One region of the Acidovorax cavernicola genome, then DNA from elsewhere that is predicted to be linked to it. Evidence: riboswitches for the same ligand, from Rfam matches in the RefSeq annotation. Region 1 holds a riboswitch; the other holds the start of a gene.
The links. A riboswitch is a leader RNA that binds a small molecule or an ion and turns the genes downstream of it on or off. The one in region 1 is predicted to bind S-adenosylhomocysteine.

Region 1 (10,349 bases):
CCCGCGCTCATCGCCCGCATCGCCGGCGCGCACGCGGTGGAGGACATCCGCCTCGAAGGCCTCGCGATCGAAGCCGTCATCGCGCGCTTCTACGCCATGCACGGAGCGGCCGAGGCGTGAGCACCTCGGCCACCTCGGGCCTGCGCGATCTTGCCCGGCCGTACGTCGCGGCGTTCGTCTCGCGCTTCCTGCAGATGCTGCAGTACCGCACGGCGGCGCTCGCGGGCTTTGCCACGCAGTGCTGGTGGGGCGGCATCAAGGTGATGGTGTTCGCCGCGTTCTACGGCGGCACCGCCATCGCGGGAGCGGCCTCGTCGATGTCGCTGGCCCAGGCCATCACCTACACCTGGCTCGCGCAAGGTTTGCTGGTGCTGATGCCATGGCTGGGCGACCCCGAGGTGGCCCAGGCCGCGCGCACCGGCGCGGTGGCCTACGACCGGCTGCGCCCGGTGGACGCCTACGCGCTGTGGTTCGCGCGCACGGCCGGATGGATCGCGGCGCGCCTGCTGCCGCGCGTGGCGCTGATGGCGGCCTTCGCGGCGGTCGTGCTGCCGCTGGCGGGGCTGGGCGACTGGGCCTGGCAAGGGCCCGCGAGCGCCGTGGCCGGCGCGGCATTCCTGCTGTCGGCGGTGCTCGGCCTGCTGCTCTCGACCGCGATGGTGATGCTGCTCAACGTGGCGACCACGGCGGCACTCAACGAGCGCGGCATCCAGGCGGTGGCGACACCGGTGGTCATCGTGTTCTCGGGCAACCTGCTGCCACTGGCGCTGCTGCCCGACGCCTGGCAGACGGCGCTGCTGGTACAGCCGCTGGCAGGGCTCATCGATATTCCGGCGCGGCTGTACTTCGGGCAGCTCGGCGGCTGGCATGCGCTCGCAGGGCTGGGCCTGCAGTGCTTCTGGATCGTGGCGCTGGTCGCGTTCGGACGGCTGACGATGGGGCGCACGATGCGCAGCCTGCAGGTGCAGGGTGGCTAGGGTGAGCGCACTTTCCCTCTTCTTCCGCCTCATGGCCGCCTCGATCAGCGGCCAGGCCCGATACCCCGCGTCGGCCTTGCTGCTGACCCTGGGCCAGTTCCTCGGCACGGGCATCGAAATCGTCGCCGTCTGGGCGCTGTTCCATCGGTTCGGCGAGGTGCAGGGCTGGGGCATCGGCGAGGTCGCGCTGTTCTACGGCCTGGTGAACTGCATGTTCGCCCTGGCCGACGCGCTGGGTCGCGGCTTCGACGTGCTGGGCACCGAGTTCCTGCGCACCGGCACCTTCGACCGGCTGCTGCTGCGTCCGCGTCCGCTGGCGCTGCAGCTCATGGGCCACGACGTGCGCATCAGCCGCCTGGGCCGCTTGCTGCAAGGCGTGCTCGTGCTGGCCTTCGCGACCGTGCAGGCCGACATCGCATGGACCCCGGGCGCCGTGGCCGTCGCGCTGTTCGCCATGGCCGGCGGCATCGCGCTGTTCCTCGGCATCCTGGTGCTGCAGGGCACGTTGTCGTTCTGGACGGTGGAGAGCCTGGAGATCGCCAACGTGCTCACCTACGGCGGCGTGCAGGCCGCGCAGTACCCGCTGGCGCTCTATGCGCAGTGGTTCCGCCGCGTGCTGACCTTCATCGTGCCGCTGGCCTGCGTGGCGTACTACCCGGTGCTGGCGATTCTCGGCAAGCCCGATCCGCTGGGCGCGCCGGCCTGGGTGGGCATGGTGTCGCCGCTCGCGGGCTTCGTGTTCCTCGCGGCGGCGTTCGGCGCGTGGCGCATCGGGTTGCGCCACTACACCTCGTCGGGCAGCTGACGCGCCCGACGGTCGATCCGTCGATCAGCCCGCGCTTTGCAGCGCCAGCCCCGCGTGCTCGCGCAGCGGATGGAAGTGGATCTTCGGAAAACGCTCCTGCGCCAGCCGCACGTCGTACGGCGAGGTGCACAGGAAGGCCAGCGTGTCGGCCGCGTCCTTGGCCATGCGCACCGGGTAGGCGTTGATGAACTCGCGCAGCTCGCCCGGGGTATCGGCCGTGATCCAGCGCGCGCCCGTGTACTGGCAGCCTTCCAGGCGCACGTCGGCGTCGTACTCGGCCTTCAGGCGGTGCTGCACCACTTCGAACTGCAGCTGGCCGACCGCGCCCAGCAGCATCGGGCCGCCGACCTCGGGGCGGAAGACCTGGATCGCGCCTTCCTCGCCGAGCTGGGCCAGGCCCTGCTGCAGCTGCTTGGTGCGCAGCGGGTTCTTCAGGATGACGGTCATGAACAGCTCGGGTGCGAAGAAGGGCAGCCCGGTGAACTGCAGGTTCGCGCCGTCGGTGATGGTGTCGCCCAGTTGCACGCCGCCGTGCGTGGTGAAACCCACGATGTCGCCCGCGTAGGCCTCTTCCACCGCCTCGCGGCGCTGGCTCATGAAGGTCACGACGCTGGTGGGGCGCAGTTCCTTGGCGGTACGCTGCACCTTCAGCTTCATGCCCGGCGTGTACTTGCCCGAGGCCATGCGCACGAAGGCGATGCGGTCGCGGTGGTTGGCGTCCATGTTGGCCTGCACCTTGAAGACCACGCCCGCGAAGTCCTTGTCCTCGGGCTGGATCTCCTTGACCACCGGCTGGCGGTTGACCAGCGTGGTGCTGGTGCGCGACTGCGGCGAGGGGGCCAGGTCGACCAGCGCGTCGAGCACTTCCATCACGCCGAAGTTGTTCACGCCCGAGCCGAAGAACACCGGTGTCTGCTTGCCGGCCAGGAAGGCCTCGCGGTCCCAGGTGGGGGAGGCGCCGGTGGCCAGCTCCATGCTTTCCATGGCGTGCTCGAAGTCGGCGCCGAAGCGCTTGACCAGCGTGTCGCGCTCGGCGAGCGGAATGGTCTCGAAGTCGTGCGGCAGCCGCTCGCTGCCCGACTCGAACACCGTCATCGCCTGCGTGCGCAGGTTCATGATCCCGCGGAAGCTCTTGCCCTGGCCCACGGGCCAGGTCATGGGCACGCAGGGCATGCCGAGTTCGCGTTCCACCTCATCGAGGATGTCCAGCGGCTCGCGCACTTCGCGGTCCATCTTGTTGACGAAGGTGATGATGGGCGTGTCGCGCTGGCGGCAGACCTCGATCAGCCGGCGCGTCTGCGCTTCCACGCCGTTGGCCGCGTCGATCACCATCAGCGCCGAGTCGACGGCGGTGAGCACGCGGTAGGTGTCTTCCGAGAAGTCCTTGTGGCCGGGCGTGTCGAGCAGGTTGATCACGTGCTCGCGGTACACCATCTGCATCACCGACGAAGCCACCGAGATGCCGCGCTGCTTCTCGATTTCCATCCAGTCGGAGGTGGCATGGCGCGAGGCCTTGCGTGCCTTCACCGAGCCGGCGATCTGGATCGCGCCCGAGAACAGCAGCAGTTTTTCGGTCAGCGTGGTCTTGCCGGCGTCAGGGTGGGAAATGATCGCGAAGGTGCGACGGCGGCGGGTTTCGGCGAGAAAAGACAAGGTGGGCAATCTGCAGGGGAATCCCCCGATTTTAGGAGGGCGCCTCGCAAGCCCCCTCAACCCCCCGCCTATGGGCCTAAAACGCCTCCGTCACCCCATACGCCCGCATCTGCGCCTCGACCTGTGCCGCGTCCTGGCTCAGCATCACGAGGTCGTGCGCCTTGCCCTCGCGGTCCTTCACGTGGCGCGTCAGCAAGGCCTCGGGCCGGAAGCCCAGGGCCTGGAAGACGGCGATGGCGCCGCGCTGGTCGACGGTCATCTGGGCGACGATCTTTTCCTGCCCGTGCGCGAAGGCCAGCGCGCAGCCTTCCTGCGCCAGCTGCTGGCCCAGGCCGCCGCCGCGCAGCGCGGGCGACACCAGCACGCGCAGCTCGGCGACGTGGCCGGACCACGAATGCGGGTCGCGAATGACGGCCGCGCAGCCCAGCACGGCGCCGTCGCGCACGGCCAGCACGCTGTCGATGTCGCCGCGCTCGATGGCGCGGACCCAGGCGGCCATCACCTTGGGCTCGGTGATGTCGCGCGGCAGGAAGAGCAGGTCGTGCGCCGGCAGTGCCTGCGCGAAGGCCAGCACGGCGGGGGCGTCGGCGCCGCTCATGAGGCGCAGGGTGATCTCGCCGTCCGCATGGGCGACGGTGCGTGGGTAGGTGCGTGAAGCGATCATCTTCATCTTGCCGTGGTTGTTGGGTCTTCGTCAGGTGGAACGCACGCCCAGCCACTCGTCGAGCTTGGGCCACAGCCGCCGCACGGCATTGGTGCCGGCCGCCAGGCTGACGTGGCCGCCCTTGAGCACCACCTCTTCCTTGTCGGTGGAGCCGATGCCGGCGATCAGCGGCTGCCCCGCTTCGTAGGGCACGATGTGGTCGTGCTGCGCGAGCGCGTGCAGCACCGGCACGGTGATGTTCTTCAGCAGCACCTTGCGCCCGCCTAGCACCAGCTCGCCCTTGTGCAGCTTGTTGTCCCACATGAGTTCCTTCACCGTCTGTCGGAAGTACTCGCCGGCCAGCGGCAGCATCTCGGCACCCCAGCGGTCGAACATGCGGTACGACTTGACGAACTCGTCGTTGGCCATGTTGTCCCACAGCTGCACCAGCCCGGCGCCGCGCCCGGCGGGGCGCAGCATGTCGAAGGAGGCGAACAGCATCTCGGGCGGCACGTTGCCCACGGTGTCGATGAGACGGTCGACGTCGAAATAGCGCCGGTCGGACCACGCATGAAAAAGCTTCATGCGGCTGAAGTCGATCGGCGTGGTGAAGAGCGCCAGGTTCTTCATCGGCCCGCCGGGATGCAGCGCCGCGTACAGCGTGGAGAGCACGCCGCCCATGCAGTAGCCGGCGACGGTGACGTCTTCTTCGCCCGAGTCTTCCTGCACGCGGCGGATCGAATCGGGAATGAAGTCGAGCACGTAGTCTTCGATGCGCAGGCGCTTCTCGTCGGGGCGCGGCGCGTTCCAGTCCATCACGTAGACGTCGTAGCCCTTGAGCAGCAGGTACTCGACCATGCTCTGGCCCGGCGCGAGGTCGAAGATGTAGGCGCGGTTGGTGGTGGCCATCACCATCAGCACCGGCACGCGGTAGATCTCGTCGACCATCGGACGGTAGTGGTACAGGCTCAGCGTGCCGCGCCGGTGGATCTCGTCCTTGGGCGTGAGGCCGACGGCGGGCGCGGTCGAGGTGAGGAAATCCAGCCCCTTGATGTTGCGCTGGATCGTGCGCTCGATCTCGCCGCGGATGTCGGGCAGCTGGAAGGTGTCGGCGGGCGCGCTCATGGGCGGCGCTTTCCGGCGGGGCGTTTCTTCGGGGCGGCTTTGGCTGCCGGGGCAGGCGCCGCTGCGGGCGGCTGCTTGGTGCGTCGCGGCCGGGGCGGCGCGGTGGCGGCATCGGCAGTTTGCGCGGTCCGTGGGGTCGTGCCGGCCTCGCCTTCCAGCGCGCGGCGGATGCCGGCCAGGTGGTCGTCGATGCGGTGCAGCTGCTCGCCCAGCGCCTGCAGGTCGGCGCGCGTCGGCAGGTTCAGCAGCGTGAGGTAGCGCGCCATCAGGTCGCCCAGCGCCTTCTGCGCGGTGAGCGAGGCGTTCATGCCGCCGTGCATGCCCTGGCGGAACGGGTCCGAGGACATGGCCTCGTTGGCGAATTCGTTGGTGCTTTTCTCCCACTGGGCCGTGAGCTCGCGCCACATGGCCATGGGATCGAGGGACGGAAACTGGCTCATGAAAGACCTCCGCCTGGGTGTGTTGTCTCGTTGTCTACGGTGGTGTTTCCCGCGGTCGTCCGGCCGCGTGGCCCGGGCAACGGCGAACCGCTGCCACTTGGCCGTCCTGGTTGTCTTCCTGCTACTTGCGCTGCAGCAGCTTCGTCACTTCGTCCACGTTGGCCTGGACGCGCTGGCGCACCACGTCGAAGGCGTCCGCCTGCGACTTGGCGGCGAGGTCGGCCAGTTCCTTGATGTCGTCGATGGCGCGCTGGAACGACTGGCGGCCCAGCTCGTCGAGCTTGGCGAGGTTCTCTTTCGGGTCCTTGCCGGGCATGGACTTGGCGGCCGTCTGCCATTCGGCGATGGCGCTCTTGATCATCTCGGTCTGCCGCTGCACCACGGTCTGCAGGCCCTGGTAGGACTTCTCGTTGGCCTGCATCAGCGCCTGCAGGTCCTTGCGGCCGCTGTCCAGCAGCTTGCCGGCGCCGCCGGTCAGGTTCAGGCTCTGCAGGCGGTCGGCCATGCCCTTGAGGTTCTTCATCGGATTGAGCATGTCCGCGGCGCTGGGCGCCGCCTGCTTCGCGCCGGCGCTGCTGGCGGTGGTTTTCTTCGCGGCGGCTTTCTTGGCAGTGGCCATGGTGCGGAATCTCCTGTGTCGGGTGATGAAAACAATCGAACGGGTGAAGGCAGGCAGCGGCCGGGCGGCCGGGGCCCGCCGCCACGATACGCCGCGCCGGTGCGCCTCAGGGCGTTGGAAGCGCGGATTTGCCTGCGGAGTTTCCCGGGGTGGTCCACGCGACGAGGAGCATCCCGCGCTTTCCGCGATGTGGGATGTCCGGGCCGATTGGCGGGTGGAACGGCCCCGACTACAATCCGGCGCTCCGAGGAGCGTTGCAGCGCCGTCAGGCGTGAGGCTCGGACCACATCGCAACCACGCTCACCCGCTGTTCTCGCGGTGAGTCTTTTTCTTCCCCGTACGCAGTGGCATCTTTCAAACCAGTTTTGGAGTTCTCATGAGCGCTGTTCTCAAGCCCACCCCCGTCTCGACCGCCGACCAGGCGATTGCCGACCTGTCCCTTGCCGCCTGGGGCCGCAAGGAAATCAAGATCGCCGAAACCGAGATGCCCGGCCTGATGGCCATCCGTGAAGAGTTCTCGAAGGGCCAGTCGCTCAAGGGCGCGCGTATCACGGGCTCGCTGCACATGACCATCCAGACGGCCGTGCTGATCGAGACGCTGCAAGCCCTGGGCGCGCAAGTGCGCTGGGCCTCGTGCAACATCTTCTCGACGCAGGACCACGCCGCCGCCGCCATCGCAGCCGCCGGCACGCCGGTGTTCGCCATCAAGGGCGAGTCGCTGAAGGACTACTGGGACTACACCCACGCCATCTTCGACTTCGGCCCCAAGGGCTCGAAGGGCGAAGGCCCGAACATGATCCTGGACGACGGCGGCGACGCCACGCTGCTCATGCACCTGGGCCAGCGCGCTGAAAAAGACCTGGGCGTGCTCGCCAACCCGACGAGCGAAGAAGAACGCATCCTCTTCGCCGCCATCAAGGCCAAGCTGGCCGTCGACGACACCTGGTACACCCGCAAGTCGGCCGAGATCATCGGCGTGACCGAAGAGACCACCACCGGCGTGCACCGCCTGAACGAAATGTCGGCCAAGGGCACGCTGCTGTTCCGCGCCATCAACGTGAACGACTCGGTCACCAAGAGCAAGTTCGACAACCTGTACGGCTGCCGCGAATCGCTGGTCGACGGCATCAAGCGCGCGACCGACGTGATGATCGCCGGCAAGGTGGCCTGCGTGGCCGGCTACGGCGACGTGGGCAAGGGCTCGGCCCAGGCCCTGCGCGCGCTGAGCGCCCAGGTGTGGGTCACCGAGATCGACCCCATCAACGCTCTGCAGGCCGCGATGGAAGGCTACAAGGTCGTGACGATGGAATACGCCGCCGACAAGGCCGACATCTTCGTGACCACCACGGGCAACAAGGACGTGATCCGCCACGAGCACATGGCCGCCATGAAGGACCAGGCCATCGTCTGCAACATCGGCCACTTCGACAACGAGATCGACGTCGCGTCGATCGAGAAGTACGAGTGGGAAGAGATCAAGCCGCAGGTCGACCACATCACTTTCCCGGACGGCAAGAAGATCATCCTGCTGGCCAAGGGCCGCCTGGTGAACCTGGGCTGCGGCACGGGCCACCCGAGCTTCGTGATGTCGTCGTCGTTCGCCAACCAGACCATCGCCCAGATCGAGCTGTTCACCAAGCCCGACGCCTACCAGGCCGGCAAGGTCTACGTGCTGCCCAAGCACCTGGACGAGAAGGTCGCGCGCCTGCACCTGAAGAAGGTCGGCGCCATGCTCACCGAGCTGACCGACGCTCAGGCCGCCTACATCGGCGTGGACAAGAACGGCCCTTACAAGCCGGACACCTACCGCTACTGATCCGCGTGCGCGCCGATCAATTGTTGGTGGAGCGCGGCCTGGCCGCCTCGCGCTCGCAAGCCGTGCGGCTCATCGCCGGCGGCATGCGCTGGCGCGATGCGGGCACGGGCGACGCGTGGCGCAACGTCGTCAAGAACAAGGACGAAGTGCCCGAGTCGGCCGAGCTCGAACTGGCCGATGCCGCCGAGGCACGCTACGTGTCGCGCGGCGGTCTCAAGCTCGAAGGCGCGCTGAAGGTCAGCGGCGTGGACGCGACCGGCAAGCTCTGCCTGGACGTCGGCCAGTCGACCGGCGGCTTCACCGACTGCCTGCTGCAGCACGGCGCCGCCCGCGTGGTGGGCGTCGATGTGGGCCACGGGCAGCTGCACCCGCGCATGCGCGAGGACGAGCGCGTCGTCGCCATCGAAGGCGTCAATGCGCGGGCGTTGTCGCCGGCCGACCTGCAGGTGGACGATGACGAAGATGCAGAAGCTGGCGAGGCCCAAGAAGCGGTTGAAGCGATCGAAGCCCCGGCCGAGCCGCGCTTCGACCTCATCGTCGGTGACCTGTCGTTCATCTCGCTCACGCTGGTGCTGCCGGCCGTGGTGCCCTTCCTGGCCGACGACGGCCAGTTGCTGATGCTGGTCAAGCCGCAGTTCGAACTGCAGCCCGGCCAGGTCGGCAAGGGCGGTATCGTGCGCGACGAGTCGATGTACGCCGTGGTCGAGAAGCGCCTGCACGACGCCTGCGCGGCGCTCGAGCTGAAGGTGCTGCGCTGGTTCGACAGCCCGATCGCCGGGGGCGACGGCAACCGCGAGTTTTTCATTCATGCCGTTCGTGCCGATCGCGCGAGCGACGCTTCCTGAGGAGACGCAGGTGCGCCTTCCGCTGAGTTTCGAATTCTTTCCGACCAAGACGCCCGAAGGCGCGGTCAAGCTGCGCGCGGTGCGCCAGCAGCTGTATGTGCGCAAGCCGCAGTTCTGCTCCGTCACCTACGGCGCGGGCGGCTCCACGCACCAGGGCACCTTCGGTGCGGTGCAGGAGATCCTGTCCGAAGGCGTGGACGCCGCGAGCCACTTCTCGTGCATCGGCGCCACGCGCGCCACCGTGCGCGAACAGCTCGCCGAGCTGAAGGCGATGGGCGTGAAGCGCCTCGTCGCGCTGCGTGGCGACCTGCCCAGCGGCTACGGCATCGGCGGCGAGTTCCAGTACGCGAGCGACCTCGTCGCCTTCATCCGCGAAGAGACTGGGCGCGACTTCCACATCGAGGTGGCCTGCTACCCCGAAATCCATCCGCAGGCGCGCTCGCCCGAAGCCGACCTGCAGGCCTTCGCGGCCAAGGTGAAGGCCGGTGCCGATTCGGCCATCACGCAGTATTTCTTCAGCCCCGAGGCCTACTTCCGCTTCGTCGACGACGCGCGCAAGCTGGGGCTCGACACGCCGATCGTGCCCGGCATCATGCCGATCACGAGCTCGACGCAGCTCATGCGCTTTTCGGACGCCTGCGGCGCTGAGATCCCGCGCTGGATCCGCCTGCGGCTGCAGGGCTTCGGCGACGACACGGCCTCGATCAAGTCCTTCGGCCTGGACGTGGTGACGGACCTGTGCGCGCGCCTGCAGGAAGGCGGCGCACCCGCGATCCACTTCTACACGATGAACCAGTCGGCGGCCACGCTGGCCATTCTGGAGCGCCTGGATTGAGGGGGCTGCGCGCGGTCGCCGTCGCGGTCTCCTGCGTGCTCGCAGGATGCACCATGCCGCCTGCCACGCAGGAAAAGGACGCGGACACTGCCGCTGCCCCGGCGTCGTCCGCCAAGCGGCTGCAGCCGCTGGGGCGCGGCCTGGCCGTGCCGCCTGGTGCCGCAGCGCGCTCGAACGTGCCGTCGGTGCGCTACGACCTCGCGGTGTCGGGCACCGGCGAGGCGCTCGATGACGGCGTGCCCGGCGATGAACCGCGCGAGATCTTCGAGCGCGGTGGCGCCTCGTGGTACGGCATCCAGTTCCACCAGCGCAAGACCGCCAACGGCGAGCGCTTCGACATGGGTGCCATGACGGCGGCCCACAAGACGCTGGCCTTCAACACGCGCGTGTGCGTGCGCAGCCTGGTCAACGGCAGCGAGGTGCTGGTGCGCATCAACGACCGCGGGCCCTTCACGCCGGGCCGCATCATCGACCTGAGCCGCGCCGCGGCCGATCGTATCGGCCTCACGGGGCTGGGCATCAAGCAGGTGGCGTTGTCGGTCATCGACCGCGAAGGCATGCGCTGCGGCGGCGAGACCGTGGCGGCGGACG
Region 2 (10,349 bases), on a different contig from region 1:
GCGCCTTCGCGGGCCTCACCGAGCACCGCGCCGAACAGCACGACAGCTTCTGGAGCTGGCGCACGCTGATGTACCGCTTTGCCGCGCGCCTTGGCCCGCAGCACATGGAGGCCATCGCGACCTGGCTCTATGCCGAGATGCTCGAGGCCGGCTACACCAGCGTGTGCGAGTTTCAGTACGTGCACCACGACACCGATGGCCGCCCCTACGCCGACGACGCCGCCTTGAGCCGCGCGCTGCTGCGTGCCGCACAGAACACCGGCATCGGCTTCACGCTGCTGCCGGTGCTCTACCAGACCAGCGGTTTCGGCGACCAGCCGCCCACCGAGGGGCAGCGCCGCTTCATCCGCTCGACCGAGTCGATGTTGCGCCTGCTCGACACGCTCAAGCCCGACTGCGATGCGCAGGGCGCGCGCCTGGGCCTGGCGCCGCATTCGCTGCGCGCCGTGCCGCCCGAGGCGCTGCGTGAAGCGCTGGCCGGCCTCGACGCCATCGACCGCACCGCGCCGGTCCACATCCACATCGCCGAGCAGACCAAGGAGGTCGACGACTGCGTCGAATGGAGCGGCCTGCGCCCGGTCGAATGGCTGCTGGACCACGCGAGCGTCGATGCGCGCTGGTGCCTCGTGCACGCCACGCACATGAACGACGCCGAGTACGAATACGCGGCCAGGAGCGGCGCGGTCGCAGGGCTGTGCCCGACGACCGAGGCGAACCTGGGCGACGGCATCTTCGACTTCGCGAAATGGCGCAGCCATGGCGGCGCCTGGGGCGTGGGCTCCGACAGCCACGCAAGCGTCAACGCGGCCGAGGAACTGCTGATGCTCGAATACAGCCAGCGGCTGGGCAAGCGCCAGCGCAACGTCGGCGCCAGCGCGGCGCAGCCGCATGTGGCCACCGCGCTCACGCTCGAGGCCGTGCAGGGCGGGGCGCAGGCTTCGGCGCGCGCGGTGGGCGGGCTCGTCGCGGGCCAGCAGGCCGACTTCGTGGTGCTCGATGCGGCGCATGTCGCGCTGCAGGGGCTGTCGGCCCCCGACATGCTCTCGGCCCACGTGTTCGCGAGCCACCGCACCTCGGCCATCGATGCGGTCTGGGTGGCGGGCCGCGCGCGCGTCGCCGCCGGCCGCCACGCGCTGCATGACGAGGCCGCCTCGGCATTCGTGGCCGCGCGTACCCGCCTTCTGCAAGACTGAGAATTCACCCCATGGCTCTCTTCACCACCACCGAACCGGCGTTCCGCTTCCGCCAGGGCACGCGCCCGCTGCTGATCTCCATGCCGCACGTCGGCACGCACGTGCCGCCCGCGCTGGCCGCGCGCTTCACCGACGAGGCGCGCCACGTGCCCGACACCGACTGGCATCTCGAACAGCTCTACGACTTCGCCGATGAACTCGGCGCCTCGGTGCTCGTGGCCACGCACTCGCGCTATGTGGTCGACCTGAACCGTCCGCCGGACGGCGCCAGCCTGTACCCGGGCCAGAGCGTCACCGGCCTGTGCCCGGTCGACACCTTCGACGACACGCCGGTCTATGCGAACGCCGCCGAACAGCCGTCCGACGCCGAGATCGCCGAACGCCGCGAAGCCGTCTGGCGGCCCTACCACCAGCAGCTGCAGGCCGAACTCGATCGCCTGAAGGCCGTGCATGGCACTGTTGCCTTGTGGGACGCGCACTCGATCCGCTCGGTGCTGCCGCGCTTCTTCGAAGGCAAGCTGCCTGACCTGAACCTGGGCACCGCCGACGGCAAGAGCTGCGACCCCGCGCTGGCCGCCACGCTGCAGGGCATCGCGACCTCGGCCCCGGGCTACACCGGCGTGCTCAACGGCCGCTTCAAGGGCGGCCACATCACGCGCCAGTACGGCAACCCCGCCGGCGGCGTGCACGCGGTGCAGCTGGAGATGACGCAGTCGAGCTACATGCAGGAAGCACTGCCCTTCGACTACCTGCCCGAGGTGGCCGCGGGCGTGAAGCCGCACGTGCGCCGGATGCTGGAAGCGGTGCTGGCTTTCGTCGAAGGCCAGCGAAAGGGCTGACGGGCATCAGGGCCGGGCCCCGGTTTCTACAATCGGGGGCTATGAAGCCTCTCGTTTACACCCGCGGCCAGGCCCTGCCTGGCATCCTCGCCCAGCGCATTGCCATCCTCGACGGCGCGATGGGCACGATGATCCAGCGCTTCAAGCTCACCGAGGAGCAATACCGCGGCGAGCGCTTCAAGGATTTCGAGCGCGACGTGAAGGGCAACAACGAGCTGCTGTCGCTCACGCGCCCCGACGTCATCACCGACATCCACGAGGCCTACCTCGCGGCCGGTGCCGACCTCATCGAGACCAACACCTTCGGCGCCACCACCATCGCGCAGGAGGACTACAAGATGGCCCATCTGGCGCGCGAGATGAACCTCGAATCGGCCAAGCTGGCGCGCGCGGCTTGCGACAAGTACAGCACGCCCGAAAAGCCGCGCTTCGTGGCCGGCGCCCTCGGCCCGACGCCCAAGACCGCGAGCATCAGCCCCGACGTGAACGACCCCGGCGCGCGCAATGTCGATTTCGAGGCGCTGCGCGCCGCGTACTACGAGCAGACCGAGGCACTGGTCGAAGGCGGCGCCGACGTGATCCTGGTCGAGACGATCTTCGACACGCTCAACGCCAAGGCCGCGCTGTTCGCGGTGGACGAGTACTTCGACAAGAGCGGGCAGCGCCTGCCGCTGATCATCAGCGGCACGGTCACCGACGCCTCGGGCCGCATCCTCAGCGGCCAGACCGTCACCGCCTTCTGGCACAGCGTGCGCCACGCGCAGCCGCTGGCCATCGGCCTGAACTGCGCGCTCGGCGCGACGCTGATGCGCCCCTACATCCAGGAACTGGCGCGCGTGGCGGGCGACACCTACATCAGCTGCTACCCGAACGCCGGCCTGCCCAACCCGATGAGCGACACCGGCTTCGACGAGACGCCCGACGTCACCTCGCGCCTGCTGCACGAGTTCGCGGCCGAGGGGCTGGTGAACATCGTGGGCGGCTGCTGCGGCACCACGCCGGACCACATCGCGGCGATCGGCAAGGCCGTGGCGCCGGCCAAGGGCCGCCTGCTCAACAGCAACGGTTTCTACCAAGAGGCTGCATGAAGCCGGGCGCCGCGCGCGCCTTCGGCTGATTGACGGCTCCACGCCCCGCGCCTACGCTGGGGCGCACAGGAGCCCCTCATGAACGCCACATCCTCCTTCTTGCGTCGCGCCGCCTTGGGCGCGATCGTCGTGTTGCTGCCGCTCGCGGCGGCGGCGCAGCAGGCCTTCACACGCGGCGCGGTCAACCTGCGGGCCGGGCCTTCGGGCGACTACCCGCTGGTGGCGCGGCTCGGGCCGGGGCAGCCGGTCGACGTGGTCGGCTGTACCAGCGGCTACGGCTGGTGCGACGTGGTGCTGCCCGATGGCGGACGCGGCTGGCTCTGGTCGAAGAACCTCGACTACGCCTACCAGCAGCAGCGCGTGCCGCTGGCCACCTACGGCGCCATCATCGGCGTGCCCATCGTGAGCTTCGTGATCGGCAGCTACTGGGCCGACTACTACCGCGACCGTCCCTGGTACGGCGACCGGCGCTGGTGGGGCCAGCGGCCACCGCCACCACCGATCGCGGGCTGGCGTCCGCCGCCGCCCGTGCGCCCGGGCTGGCAGCCTCGGCCCTGGCCGCCGGGGCACGGCGTGCGTCCGCCGCACGGACCCGGTGTCCGTCCGCCCGGCGGACCGGGCTATCGGCCGCCTGTGGACCCCGGCTTCCGTCCACCGCGACCCCAGCCGGGTTTCCGTCCCGGGCCGCCGCCGGGCGTGTCGCATCCCCATCCGGGCGGGGGTCGGCCCGGCGGTGGTGGCGGGCGTCCGCATGGCGGCGGTGGAGGCGGAGGGCACGGCGGCGGAGGTGGGCACGGCCACGGCCGGCCCTGAACGAGCCTACGCGGCCGGCGTCTCGATACCGGCCGCCGCCTGCCGGTCGCGCGCGATCAGATCCACGAAGCGTTGCGCGCCCAGGCCCAGCGGCCGTTCGCGCGACCACACCACGTCGACCCACAGGTCGAGCCCGTTGCTGAGGTTCTCGAACGGGATCTCCACCAGCGCGCCCGCCGCCACGTGCGGCCGCGCAAAGGTGCGCGGCAACCAGCCCCAGCCCAGCCCGGCGGTGATCAGGCTCAGCGCGGCCAGCGCGTTGTCGGTGCGCCAGACATGCCGTGCGAACACGAAGCGTGGGTCGCTGGTGCCCAGGTCGCGCCCGGCGACCACGATCTGGCGGGTGTTGGTCAGGTGCTCCTCGCGCAGGCGCCCGCCGACCGCCGCGCGCAGCACGGGGTGGTCGGGCGCCATCACCGCCACCATGATGTCGCTTCCGACCTCCTGGAAGCCCTCGCGGCCGTCGAGGCTGGGCCGTTCGAACACCAGCGCGAGCTGGGCCCGGCCGCTGTGCAGCAGCGCGAGCGCGTCGGCCTGCGGCGCGGCCAGCACCTCGACCTGCAGCAGCGGGTAATCGTCGGCCAGCGCGGCCAGCGGTCCGCTCCAAGGCGCGGCCAGCAGTTCGGGCGCGATGGCCAGCGTGAGCCGGTCTTCCAGCCCCTGCGTGAGCGCCAGTGCCTGCACCTGCAACTGCCGCAGCTGGGCCGCGAGCAGCCGCGCCTGGGGTTCGAGCGAGCGCGCGGCGGCGGTGGGCTGGGGCTCGCGCCCGCTGCGGTCGAACAGCGACAGCGCCAGCTCGGCCTCCAGGTTGGCGATGGCCATGCTCACGGCCGAGGGCACCTTGTGCAGCGCCCGGGCGGCGGCCGAAAAGGAGCCGTGGTCGATCACGGCCAGGAAGACTTCGACGTTGTCGCTGGAGAAAGCCATGGCACCTCGACTGGTCTGACCTATCAATAAAACTGAAATAAGTTAACTTTTTATATCAGTAAAACACAAATAAAGTCCACCCATCGCAGTCAAACACACAGAGAAAAGTCATGCAGGGCATTCAGCGTCGGATCGTTTACATCTCCCTCTACGAGGGCATCGCCATCGTGGCGGCCAGCGCCGGTCTGGCCCTGATGTCGGATGCGGGGCTCGGCCACTCGGGCCTCCTGGCGGTGGGCGCCTCGGTCATCGCGGTGATCTGGAACCTGACCTTCAACGCCCTGTTCGAGCGCTGGGAGTCGCGCCAGGCGGTGCGCGGGCGCAGCCTGAAGCGCCGCATCGCCCACGCCATCGGCTTCGAGGGCGGCTTGATCGCCTTCCTGGTGCCGATGCTGGCCTGGGGCCTGGGCGTGTCGCTCTGGCAGGCGCTGGTGATGGACCTGGGCCTGGTGGTGTTCTTCCTGGTCTACACCTTCATCTTCAACTGGGCCTTCGATCGCGTGTTCGGCCTGCCGGCCTCGGCGATGGGTGAAGCGCAGCCTGCGTAAGCCTGCGCTTACTTAATCAGTTCACCGCGCCGGCTTGGGTGCGGCGGCCGAGCGCATCGCCAGGGCGCCGCTCAGGCGCAGGCGCTCGCTCTCGTTGAAGAGCGTCTCGCGCAGACGGGCCTGCTCGGATTCGGGCGCGCTCGCGTAGCGGTCGAGCCGCGCGTTCCATTCCTGGGTTTCCTGGTCGAGCGTGGCCAGGCCGCGCGCCACCTCGTAGCCGTAGGCCTCGCTGCGCGCGGCAAAGCGCTCCTGGGGGCTCGCGCCGCGCGCCTGCAGTGCCTCGGTCTGGCGCATCACGTCGAGGTGGGCCACCGCGTCCTTGCGCACTTCGCGCTGCGCGGGCGACAGCCAGGCCTGCTCGCTCTGCGCGAGCGCCGCCGCGCGCTGCTCGGGCGTGAGGCCGGGGTTGGACAGCAGCTCCATCTTCTCGGCCATGAACTGGTCCTGCCGGATCTGGTCGCCGAACAGGCCTTCGATTTCCTCGGGCGCGAAATACTGCCGGCGCACCGCCTCGCGCGCTTCCAGGCTGCGGCGCAGGAAGGCCGGGTCGTTGGCCGCGGGCGGTTGCAGGGTGCGCAGGGCCTCCTGCATGTCGACGTAGCGCTCCAGCAGGCCCAGCGCACGCACGCGCCAGTCTTCGCGCAGGTGCTTGGCAAGCAAGGCCGGCGCGCGGGCCATCAGCGTGGCCTTGCTGTCGGCTTGTGCTTCGGCGAGCACCTGGTCGAAGAGGGCGATCAGGTCGCTGGTGAGCAGGGCATCGGGGGCCGCGGCGGTGGCGGGCGGGCGCGGTGCGGGAGACAACGGAGCGACGGCCGTGGTCGCCGCTGCAGGCGCGGTGGTCCGTGGCGCATCGACCGCACTCGGGCCCAGCGCCAGCCAGCCGGCCCCCACGGCCACCAGCGCGATCGCGCCGAGGGTCACGGCCACGCCGCGCATGCCTGCTTCGCCTCCTCAGAGCCCGGCGCTCTTCAGCCGCGCGGCCTGTTCCCTGAACAGCTCCGGCACCTTCTTTTCGTAGTACGGGAATTGGCTGCCGTAGGTGTTGCCGAAGGCCTGGTTCACCTCGTCCAGGTGGTTCTGGCGGTAGTCGCCCAGGTGGGTGCCCAGGCGCGTGGTGCAGACCGCGAGCAGGCCGTCGTTGGCCTCGCCGAAGAAGAACAGGCCGCCCAGTGTCGACAGTGCCGTGTCGCTCGGGTCGAACAGGTTGAAGCCGGTCGACACGCCCGACCACGAGTAGTAGCGCACGTTGTTGACCACGGCCGCGCCGCTCTTCACGTCGCACGACGAGCCCGCGGCGGGGCGCCCCTGCGGAAACTTGGCGTCGAAGGCCGCGCCGCCCGCCGTGGTCAGTGAGGCCAGCGCGTTCAGCGGCACCTCGGGCAGCTGGCTCGGGTCCTTGCCCGAGAGAAAACCGATCAGCCCCGTCAGCAGGCCGACGGCCTTCACCACCAGGGTCTGGGCGATGCCGCCTTCGGGCAGCTTCGCGAGCAGGTCGGCCACCTTCGAGCCGCCGTTGGCGCCGCCCACCGACGTGACCGAGGCCACCATGTCCGGCGCCACCGCCGCCACGTAGCGCACCGTGGGCGAGCCCTGCGAATGGCCGATCAGGTTGAACTTGAGCGTGGGGTTCTGCTCCATCGCGCGGATGGTCTTGAGCTCCTGCAGCAGCTGCTCGCCGCGGATCTCGGAGGTGTTGGTGCCCGACACCTGCGCCACGTACACCTTGGCGCCCGCGCCGGCCAGCTTGCCGGGGATGTCGTAGAAGTAGTCGACGCCCAGCAGGTTGTCGAAGCCCAGCAGGCCGTGAACCAGCACGATCGGGTAGCGGGTCTTCGCCGTGTCGGAGGTGACGCGGGCCTCGACCCGCGTGGCGGTGTCGCTGGCGGCGGCGTGGGCCGGCGGCGCAAGAACGACGGTGGCCGCGGCGGCCAGGAAACCGCAGCTCAAGGCCACGGCGCGCATCGGGGTGGCTGCATGCTGCAACCGGACATTCCACTTCCTGGCCATCTGGCGCTCTCCCTTACGTTTGGTTAAAAACACGAACGTTCGTTCAGAAACGGTGGGCGCATTCTGTGGACACGGGCGGGAATGAAAACTGGGGTTTTCCCAGGGCGCCATCGAATCGACCTAAAATGCGCGACTTCCCAAGGAGCGTTGCAGCGGTTCGCCACAGAGGCGAATCGTCAGGCTTGGGGCGACAACGACGCTCGCCTGTTCGACTCTTCCGCAGGTGAGGCCATGTCCCAGATTCCCGCATCCGTTTCCGCTCCCGTTGCTCCCCCTCCCATGAAGCTGTCCGGCCTGGAGCCGGTCGCCATCGGCGAAGGGTCGCTGTTCGTCAATATCGGCGAGCGCACCAACGTCACCGGCTCCAAGGCCTTCGCGCGCATGATCCTCAACGGCCAGTTCGAGGACGCCCTGGCCGTCGCGCGCCAGCAGGTGGAAAACGGCGCGCAGGTGATCGACATCAACATGGACGAGGCCATGCTCGACAGCAAGGCCGCCATGGTGCGTTTCCTGAACCTCATTGCCAGCGAGCCCGACATCGCGCGCGTGCCGGTGATGGTCGACAGCTCGAAGTGGGACGTGATCGAAGCCGGCCTGCGCTGCATCCAGGGCAAGGGCATCGTCAACTCCATCTCCATGAAGGAGGGCGTCGACAAGTTCAAGCACGAGGCCAAGCTGGTGAAGCGCTACGGCGCCGCCGCGGTGGTCATGGCCTTCGACGAGAAGGGCCAGGCCGATACCTACGCACGCAAGATCGAGATCTGCGAGCGCGCCTACCGCGTGCTGGTCGACGAGGTGGGCTTTCCGCCCGAAGACATCATCTTCGACCCGAACATCTTCGCCATTGCTACCGGCATCGAGGAGCACGACAACTACGCGGTCGACTTCATCAACGCCGTGCGCTGGATCAAGCAGAACCTGCCGGGCGCGAAGGTCTCGGGCGGCGTGAGCAACGTGAGCTTCAGCTTCCGCGGCAACGACCCGGTGCGCGAAGCCATCCACACCGTGTTCCTGTACCACGCGATCCAGGCGGGCATGGACATGGGCATCGTCAACGCCGGCATGGTCGGCGTGTACGACGACTTGGAGCCGACGCTGCGCGAGCGCGTGGAAGACGTGGTGCTCAACCGCCGTCCCGACGCGGGCGAGCGCCTGGTCGAAGTGGCCGAGACCGCCAAGAGCGGCGCCAAGGACGACAGCAAGAAGCTCGAATGGCGCGGCACGCCGGAGCACCCGGTGCCGGTCAACCAGCGCCTGTCGCATGCCATGGTGCACGGCATCACGGACTTCATCGTGGAAGACACGGAAGAGGCCTACCAGGCCATCCTCGCCACCGGCGGGCGTCCACTGCACGTGATCGAAGGCCCGCTCATGGACGGCATGAACATCGTGGGCGACCTGTTCGGCCAGGGCAAGATGTTCCTGCCGCAGGTGGTGAAGTCGGCGCGCGTGATGAAGTCGGCCGTGGCCCACCTCATTCCCTACATCGAGGAAGAAAAGCGCCAGGACGAGGCCGCGGGCCGCGACGTGCGCACCAAGGGCAAGATCATCATCGCCACCGTGAAGGGCGACGTGCACGACATCGGCAAGAACATCGTCACCGTCGTGCTCCAGTGCAACAACTTCGAAGTGGTGAACATGGGCGTGATGGTCCCGTGCCACGAAATTCTGGCCAAGGCGAAGGTCGAGGGCGCGGACATCGTGGGCCTGTCGGGCCTCATCACGCCCAGCCTCGAAGAGATGCAGTACGTGGCCGGCGAAATGCAGAAGGACGACCACTTCCGCATCAAGAAGATCCCCCTGCTCATCGGCGGCGCCACCACCAGCCGCGTGCACACCGCCGTGAAGATCGCGCCGCACTACGAAGGCCCCGTGGTCTACGTGCCCGACGCCTCGCGCAGCGTGAGCGTGGCGCAGAGCCTGCTGAGCGACCAGGCCACCGCGTACATCGACGAGATCAACGCCGACTACGACAAGGTGCGCGCGCAGCACGCCAACAAGAAGCAGGTGCCGATGTGGCCGCTGACCAAGGCGCGCGCCAACAAGACGCCCGTCGATTTCGCGCGCTTCGTGCCCACGGTGCCCAAGTTCATCGGCCGGCGCGTGTTCAAGAACTTCGACCTCACCGAGCTGGCCAAGTACATCGACTGGGGCCCGTTCTTCCAGACCTGGGACCTGGCCGGCCCGTTCCCCGCGATCCTGAAGGACGAGATCGTCGGCACCGAGGCCGTGCGCGTGTACGCCGACGGCCAGCGCATGCTCAAGCGCCTGATCGAAGGCCGCTGGCTCAGCGCCAGCGGCGTGATCGGCTTCTGGCCCGCCAACACCGTGAATGACGACGACATCGAGCTGTACACCGACGAGTCGCGCAGCGAGGTCGCGCTCACCTGGTACGGCATGCGCCAGCAGACCGAGAAGCAGATGATCGACGGCGTGATGCGCCCGAGCCGCTGCCTGGCCGACTTCGTCGCGCCCAAGGACAGCGGCGTGAAGGACTACGTCGGCATGTTCGCCGTCACGGCCGGCCTGGGCGTGGAGAAGAAAGAGAAGTTCTTCATCGACGACCTCGACGACTACTCGGCCATCATGCTCAAGGCCCTGGCCGACCGGCTGGCCGAGGCCTTCGCCGAGGCCATGCACCACCGCGTGCGCACCGACCTGTGGGGCTACGCGCCCGACGAAGGCCTGAGCAACGACGACATGATTGCCGAGAAGTACCGCGGCATCCGCCCCGCGCCCGGCTATCCGGCCTGCCCCGACCACAGCGTGAAGGGCCCGATGTTCGACCTTCTGAACTGCGCGGACATTGGCATGACCCTGACGGAGAGCCTCGCTATGATGCCCGCCGCCAGCGTGAGCGGCTTCTACCTCGGTCACCCCGATGCGACGTACTTCAACGTCGGCAAGATCGGACACGACCAGTTGCAGGACCAG

Region 2: linked by a shared signal. The riboswitch ahead of metH (methionine synthase) and the one ahead of ahcY (adenosylhomocysteinase) in region 1 are both predicted to bind S-adenosylhomocysteine.

The regions. Positions count from the first base shown of each region.
Region 1 is NZ_QXMN01000003.1:254,832-265,180, reverse strand. It holds gene D3H34_RS05720 (ABC transporter ATP-binding protein) at 1-120, shown strand, start outside; gene D3H34_RS05715 (ABC transporter permease) at 195-977, shown strand; gene D3H34_RS05710 (ABC transporter permease) at 979-1,782, shown strand; gene D3H34_RS05705 (peptide chain release factor 3) at 1,807-3,435, opposite strand; gene D3H34_RS05700 (GNAT family N-acetyltransferase) at 3,512-4,099, opposite strand; gene D3H34_RS05695 (alpha/beta fold hydrolase) at 4,130-5,203, opposite strand; gene D3H34_RS05690 (hypothetical protein) at 5,200-5,643, opposite strand; gene phaP (TIGR01841 family phasin) at 5,765-6,262, opposite strand; S-adenosyl-L-homocysteine riboswitch at 6,503-6,571, shown strand; gene ahcY (adenosylhomocysteinase) at 6,639-8,078, shown strand; gene D3H34_RS05675 (TlyA family RNA methyltransferase) at 8,084-8,923, shown strand; gene metF (methylenetetrahydrofolate reductase [NAD(P)H]) at 8,934-9,758, shown strand; gene D3H34_RS05665 (septal ring lytic transglycosylase RlpA family protein) at 9,812-10,349, shown strand, end outside.
Region 2 is NZ_QXMN01000048.1:18,687-29,035, forward strand. It holds gene D3H34_RS26545 (formimidoylglutamate deiminase) at 1-1,193, shown strand, start outside; gene hutG (N-formylglutamate deformylase) at 1,205-2,032, shown strand; gene D3H34_RS26555 (homocysteine S-methyltransferase family protein) at 2,074-3,120, shown strand; gene D3H34_RS26560 (SH3 domain-containing protein) at 3,199-3,933, shown strand; gene D3H34_RS26565 (LysR family transcriptional regulator) at 3,940-4,860, opposite strand; gene D3H34_RS26570 (PACE efflux transporter) at 4,971-5,408, shown strand; gene D3H34_RS26575 (lipase secretion chaperone) at 5,430-6,344, opposite strand; gene D3H34_RS26580 (esterase/lipase family protein) at 6,360-7,415, opposite strand; S-adenosyl-L-homocysteine riboswitch at 7,549-7,624, shown strand; gene metH (methionine synthase) at 7,647-10,349, shown strand, end outside.